DNA from 2 places in the Sphingomonas sp. BL-S-30 genome. Region 2 is predicted to be linked to the other one. Evidence: riboswitches for the same ligand, from Rfam matches in the RefSeq annotation. Region 2 holds a riboswitch; the other holds the start of a gene.

Region 1 (3,400 bases), 1.5 Mb from region 2:
CAGCATCTGCAGCGTGCCCTGCGCGATCTCGGGCTGATACGGCGTATAGGCCGTCAGATATTCGCCGCGCTGGATCAGATGGTCGACGCTCGCCGGCACATGATGCTTGTAGGCACCGCAGCCAAGGAAGAAGGGCGCGTCGCCCGCCGCCAGATTCTTGCGCGCCAGCGCCGACATGTGGCGTTCGACCGCCAATTCGCTCGCATGGCCCGGAAGGCCGTGGATCGGGCCGTCGAGTTGGGCAATGGCGGGCACGTCGACGAACAGATCGTCGATCGACCTGGCGCCGATCGTGGCGAGCATCGCCTGACGATCATTGTCGGTAAGGGGCAAATACCGCATTCAAGCAATCTCCCCCCTCCCGCCTGCGGGAGGGGTCGGGGGTGGGCGCCCGGCCAATTCCGGGCGGAGCGTTGGAGGAAAGCGCGAGCCCACCCCCAACCCCTCCCGCAAGCGGGAGGGGAGTACGTCACATCAAAGCTTCGCGACGAAAGCGGCGTAGGCCGCCTCATCCATCAGGCTCTTGAGTTCTTCCGGATCGCTGAGCGTCAGTTTGAAGAACCAGCCCTCGGCCTCGGGATCCTCGTTGACGAGCCCGGGATTGTCGCCGAGCGCAGCATTACCTTCAAGCACGGTGCCCGAGACCGGCGAATAGACGTCCGATGCGGCCTTGACCGATTCGACCACCGCGGCCTCGTCGCCCTTCGCCAGTTCCTTGCCCTCCGCCGGCACGTCGACGAACACGATGTCGCCGAGCTGGCCTTGCGCGTACTCGCTGATGCCGACCGTGCCGATGTCGCCGTCGACATCGACCCATTCATGATCTTCGGTGAAGTAACGGCTCATCTTACTTGCCTCCTGCTCGGACATAGCGGTGTGGAATCAGCGGCATCGCGGTGACGGTCGCCTGGTGGACCTTGCCGCGCTGCGTAATCTGGATGACGGTGCCGATCGCCGCCATCGCGGCGGGCACATAGGCCATGGCGATCGGCGCACCGAAGCTCGGGGCGAAACCGCCGCTGGTGACCTTGCCGACCTCGGAACCCTCCGCATCGACCACCGCCGCGCCCTCGCGCACTGGCTGGCGGCCTTCGACGACCAGGCCGACGCGCTTGACCGCCGCGCCCTGCTCGCGCTCGAGCAGGATACGCTCGGCGCCCATGAAATTGCCTTCCTCGCGACGGCGCTTGGACAAAGCGAAGCCGAGATCGGCCATCACCGGCGTGGTCTTGGGATCGAGATCATGCCCGTAGAGCGGCAAGCCGGCCTCGAGCCGCAGCGAATCGCGCGCGCCGAGCCCGATCGGCTTCACTTCGGCCTCGGCGGTCAGCGCATCGGCGAGTGCCTCGGCAGCCTCGGCCGGCACCGAAATCTCGAACCCGTCCTCACCGGTATAGCCCGAGCGGCTGATCCACAGCGGCGTGCCGTTCCACTCGAACGCACCCGCGGTCATGAACACCAACGCCTCGACGCCCGGTACCAGCCGCGACAGCACATCGACTGCCTTGGGCCCCTGCAGCGCGAGCAGCGCCTGCTCGTCCATGATGTTGATCGTGATGTCCTCGGGCAGGTGATCGAGGAGATAGGAGATGTCGTCATATTTGGTCGCGCCGTTGACGACCATGTAGATGCCGTCCTCGCGGCGCGTGACCATCAGATCATCGAGAATGCCGCCATTCCCCGCGAGCAGCAGCGAATAGCGCATCTTCGTAGGGGCAAGCCCCTTGATGTCGCCCGGCAGCAGCGCTTCGAGCGCGGCATCGGCGCCGTCGCCGGTAAAGAGCAGCTGGCCCATATGGCTGACGTCGAACAAACCGGCGGAGTCGCGCGTCCACAGATGCTCGGCCATGATGCCTTCATACTGGACGGGCATGTGATAGCCGGCGAATTCGACCATCCGGCCGTCCCGCGCACGGTGCCACGCATCGAGCGGCAGCGTCTGGATCTCGATTTCGGGGCCTTCGTTGTCACTCAATGCCGGTCTCCGTCACAAGGTGTCACGGCGTTACGCAGCGCATCTTACGCCGCGTTTCGCCGCCCCCTCTGTCACGGGAACCTGAGAGCTTTGACCACCCGCTTGCGCAGGATGGCTTACCCCTTCGGTGGGCCGGGCAAACATCGCCTCGGCCGCTTTCCAGAGTGTCGATAGCCCGCGCGGTCCGGTGTGCCTGAGAGATTCCGGGGCGGTTGCTCCTTCGGCGCCCTGGATCAGGGATTCCATGCCAAGCCATTGCTTTGACAAGGGTCCCACGTCCGGGGTCTCTCCCGCGCGTGCCTATGGAAGTTGCCCTCCATCGACATGCCCGGTGTGACGCGGTGCAGCATGCGAGTCAATCGGCCTTGGTAACGCTTTTAGCTAAGCCATCAATTTGAGGGCACGGTGCCGCCATCCGTCATACAGCAGTTCCATAACCGCAAGGTCACGAAGCGCCGCCGGGTCGTGACGATGGTCCCCGGCGATGAGCAGACCGAAGACGCGGCGGACTGTCCACCCTGGCAAGGGGCGCTCGACCATCGCCAGGGCCTCGCCCGGCTCGGCGGCGCCTTCCTCGATCACGCGGTAATACCATCCGCTGCGCCGTTCCTTGACCATCAGTGCCGGGAGAGCCGGCCAGCGCAGCCGTTCAGCCTGCTTCCAGCAGGGTTGCCGGCCCTGGCTGATCTCGATCAGCGCGCGGCCCAGGCGGAACCGGTCGCCGATGCAGACCTGATCTTCGGTCAGCCCGAGCGTCGCGATATTCTCGCCAAAGGCCCCCGGCGCCGCGAGCACCGGATCGTCCACCCTGTCCTCGCTCCAGCGCGCATAATGATCATGGGGATAATGATGCAGCGCCTTGTCCGGCCCGCCATGAACGGTCGGATCGGCCTGCTCGTCGCCTTCCAGCCCAAGAAAGCCGATCTTCACCGGCCCGGTGACGGGAGACTTGGCGATGGCGCTGTTTTCGCCCCGCCCGAGGTACCGGGCCTTGCCCGTCAGCAGGGCAAAGGCCCGGACCTCGGTCACCGGGTGGCGTTGTACTTGAGCTGATCGTCGGTCAGCTGAAAGCCGACCAGCGCCTCGAAGGTGGCGCGCAGCACGGCCTGGCGAATCTCCGGACGAGTCAGCGGGTCGACCGCGGCGTCGCTGCCGCCCGCCTTGCGCTTTTCGGTCAGCTTCTTGCGGACATCTTCGGAAAGGCTGGCCGCCGCGCGGGAGATGGTGCTGCTCGCCTGGCCGCTGGCCGTCGCGCGGTCCTGCCCGGCATTGAAATGCACGGAGACATGGCCGACGCGCTTGGCGATAACGGCGGTGCCGCCCCGCACGACGGTGATGAAATAGGGCAGACTCACGTCGCGCGCCGTATCGGTGCGCGCCCGGCGCGCCTGGATATCGAAGGTGACGGTGGTGACGATGTCGTCG
Region 2 (3,400 bases):
AACAGGCGTCATGCGCTCCAACTGTCCTGCGATACGGGTCTTCGACTTCGCTCAGCCCCTACTCAGGACGAACGGTTTGCTCCTTGCACCTATTGATCCAACTGCCTGTCAGCACTCCACCACGTTGACGGCGAGGCCGCCCAGGCTGGTTTCCTTGTATTTGGAGCGCATGTCCTCGCCGGTCTGGCGCATCGTCTCAATCGCCTGGTCGAGGCTGACGATGTGGGTGCCGTCCCCGTCGAGCGCGAGATAGGCGGCGTTGATCGCCTTGACCGCGCCCATCGCGTTGCGCTCGATGCAGGGCACCTGGACCAGCCCGCCGATCGGATCGCAGGTCAGGCCGAGATTATGTTCGATGCCGATCTCGGCGGCATTCTCGATCTGGGCGTTGGTGGCGCCGAGCACCGCCGCGAGGCCGCCGGCGGCCATCGAGCAGGCCACGCCGACCTCGCCCTGGCAACCCATCTCCGCCGCTGAGATGGAGGCGCGGGTCTTGTAGAGCATGCCGATCGCCGCCGCAGTCGACAGGAAGATGCGGATGCCCTCGCGCGTCGCGGGACCCTCGAACGTCTCGTAATAGCGGATCACCGCGGGGATGATGCCCGCGGCGCCGTTGGTCGGCGCGGTGACCACACGACCGCCGGCCGCATTCTCCTCGTTCACGGCCAGCGCCCAGAGGCTGACCCATTGGATGGTATGCGACGGGGCGCCGCGTTCCGAGCGGGAGATCAGCGCTTCGTGCAACCCCTTGGCGCGGCGGCGAACGCTCAGGCCGCCCGGCAATATGCCGTCCTTCACCATGCCGCGATCGATGCAGGCGCGCATCGCGTCAGCGACGCCGTCGAGCAGCGCGTCGGTCTCGGCCGCCGTACGCCAGGCGGTGTCGTTGCGGCGAACCAGCTCGCTGATCGAGATATGCTCGGCCTCGGCCGCCAGCAGCAGCTCGTCACCCGACGTGAAGGGGTGACGCACCGCGACATTGCCGAGCTCCGGCCGCTCCCCGCCGCGCCGGATGGTGCCGCCGCCGACCGAATAATAGCGCAGCGTCTGCGACGTTCCGTCGGGGAACCAGGCAGTCAGATCGAGAGCATTGGGATGTTCCGGCTCGAAGCGTTCGGGATGGAAATCGATCCCGCCCTTGCCGTCCAGCGCCACCGGATAGCCGCCCTCTCCGCCTCCTCGCCCGAGCGGCAGCGCATTGTCCGCGCGGAACCCGGCGACCAGCGCCGCCGCCGCTTCGGGATCGACCGTCTCCGGCTCCCAGCCGGCCAGGCCGAGCAGGACCGCGACATCGGTACCGTGGCCGATGCCGGTCAGCGCAAGCGACCCATAGAGGCTGCAGCCAACCCTGGTCGCGCGCTCCGGCAACGCCAGGATGGTCCGCGCGAAATCCGCCGCCGCGCGCATCGGCCCGACCGTGTGCGAGCTGGAAGGGCCGATGCCGATGGTGAACATCTCGGCGATGCTGATCGGGCGAAAGCGCGGGTCCGGAAAAGTCGAGGTCGCGAGAGGTGAGGTCACCGAGGCATGCTCCTGTCAGGCGCTGTGCGCGCCGTTGCATGCCCCCTCTGTCCCTTTGCCTGAGATCGCTATCCCGTCGGCGGGTGCCGTGGCACCACTCTCCAGAGTGTCTGTGTCGCGCGGTCCTTTTGCCTGAGAGTTTCCGGGGCGGTTGCTCCTTCGGCGCCGGCCAAAGCCGATCTCTCCCGTGCGACGACCGATAGGTGAGCGAGTGCCCGCGCCAAGTCAATCGCCACGCTGGTCAGGATGCCCAGGCAGCGCGGGATTCCGTGGCGGGCGCTTCCCATCCGTCGACCAGGGACTGGATGAGCGCCCGGTCGTCCGGCGTCGCCGGGTTGTAGACGATCAGGCTGAGGTCCGGCCGGCCGTCCACCGCGAAGGCGGAATATTCCAGGGCGATCAGGCCGACCTGGGGATGGCGCAGATGCTTGGTCCCGTCGCCATAGGTCCGCACTTCATTGTCGCGCCACATCGAGGCGAATTCCGGGCTCGACCGGCAGAGTTCCTCGACCAGCGGCGCGACCTCGGCATCGGCGCCCGCGCGTGCGGCGTCGATCCGGAAGGAACTCACGACGAAACGGGCGACCGATTCCCATTGCGGCTGCGCCGCGCGGACTCGATCGTCGCAGAAGATCAGGCGCAGGATATTGCGCTGGCCGGGCGGGATCGAACCATAATTGGTGAGCACGACCGCCGCGGCGCGGTTCCAGGCGACGACGTCCCAGGTCGCGGTGCGCACGATGGCGGGACTGCAGGTCAGCACGTCGAGCAGCCGCTGCAAGCGCGGCGTAATCGAATCGCTACCACGATACTGGGCCGCGGGCGGGCGACCGAGACCGAGCAGGAACAGATGCTCGCGCTCGACCTCGGTCAGGGTCAATGCCGTCGCGATGCGGTCGAGCACTTCGGCCGAAGCTTTTCCGCCGCGCCCCTGTTCGAGCCAGGTGTACCAGGTCGGGCTGATATTGGCGCGCTGCGCCACTTCCTCGCGGCGCAACCCCGCGGTCCGCCGCCGCCCGGCGAACCCGAACGAGGCGGGATCGAGCCTGGTGCGCCGGTTCCGGAGATAGGTGCCGAGCATATTGTCGTCGGACATGGCTGCCCATCCAGTTAGTAATTATAGCATGATAATGTCACTACTTTACCTGCATAATGTGGATCACGACAATAGGCGTATCGAATGGAGACAAGCAGATGCGCGTATTTGTAACAGGTGCCACAGGTTGGGTCGGGTCGGCGGTGGTCGAGGAACTGGTCAGTGCCGGCCATCAGGTGACAGGCCTGGCCCGGTCCGCGGAAAAGGCAGCCGGGCTCGCCGCGGCCGGTGCCGACATCGTGTCCGGGACACTCGACGACCTCGATATTCTGCGCGACGGCGCGGCGGCGGCGGACGGGGTGATCCACACCGCGTTCAACCATGATTTCTCGCGGTTTGCCGAGAATGCGCGGCAGGACCAGCTGGCGATCGAGACACTGGGCAGCGCGCTGATCGGGTCGGACCGGCCGCTGATCGTTACCTCGGGCTTTGCCTTGCTCGCGCCGGGCCGGGTCGCGACCGAGGCGGATCTGCCCGCATCGCACCCCTCCTACCCGCGCCGGTCCGAGGCCGCCGCGATAGCCCTGGCGGCGCGCGGGGTGCGGGCCGCCTCCATCCGGCTTGCGCCATCGGTCCACGGCGCTGGCGATCACGGCTTCATCCCGTTCCTGATCGGCCTGGCCCGCGAGAAAGGCGTGTCCGCCTATATCGGCGAGGGGTCGAACCGTTGGCCGGGGGTGTATCGGCTCGACGCCGCGCGCCTCTACCGGCTGGCGCTCGAACAGGGCGCCACCGAGGCGGCCTATCACGCGACCGGTGACGAAGGAGTCGCGTTCAGGGACA

Evidence for each region. Region 2 has a riboswitch for glycine ahead of ACZ1I5_RS03875 (L-serine ammonia-lyase). Riboswitches for the same ligand answer to the same signal wherever they lie in the genome.
Region 1: linked by a shared signal. The riboswitch ahead of gcvT (glycine cleavage system aminomethyltransferase GcvT) and the one ahead of ACZ1I5_RS03875 (L-serine ammonia-lyase) in region 2 are both predicted to bind glycine.

Annotation. Positions count from the first base shown of each region.
Region 1 covers NZ_CM145481.1:2,353,146-2,356,545, forward strand. The annotation lists gene gcvPA (aminomethyl-transferring glycine dehydrogenase subunit GcvPA) at 1-342, opposite strand, end outside; gene gcvH (glycine cleavage system protein GcvH) at 475-846, opposite strand; gene gcvT (glycine cleavage system aminomethyltransferase GcvT) at 848-1,975, opposite strand; glycine riboswitch at 2,146-2,278, opposite strand; gene ACZ1I5_RS10885 (MOSC domain-containing protein) at 2,357-3,004, opposite strand; gene ACZ1I5_RS10890 (hypothetical protein) at 3,001-3,400, opposite strand, start outside.
Region 2 covers NZ_CM145481.1:861,823-865,222, reverse strand. The annotation lists gene ACZ1I5_RS03875 (L-serine ammonia-lyase) at 109-1,521, opposite strand; glycine riboswitch at 1,565-1,630, opposite strand; glycine riboswitch at 1,632-1,719, opposite strand; gene ACZ1I5_RS03870 (helix-turn-helix transcriptional regulator) at 1,763-2,617, opposite strand; gene ACZ1I5_RS03865 (SDR family oxidoreductase) at 2,716-3,400, shown strand, end outside.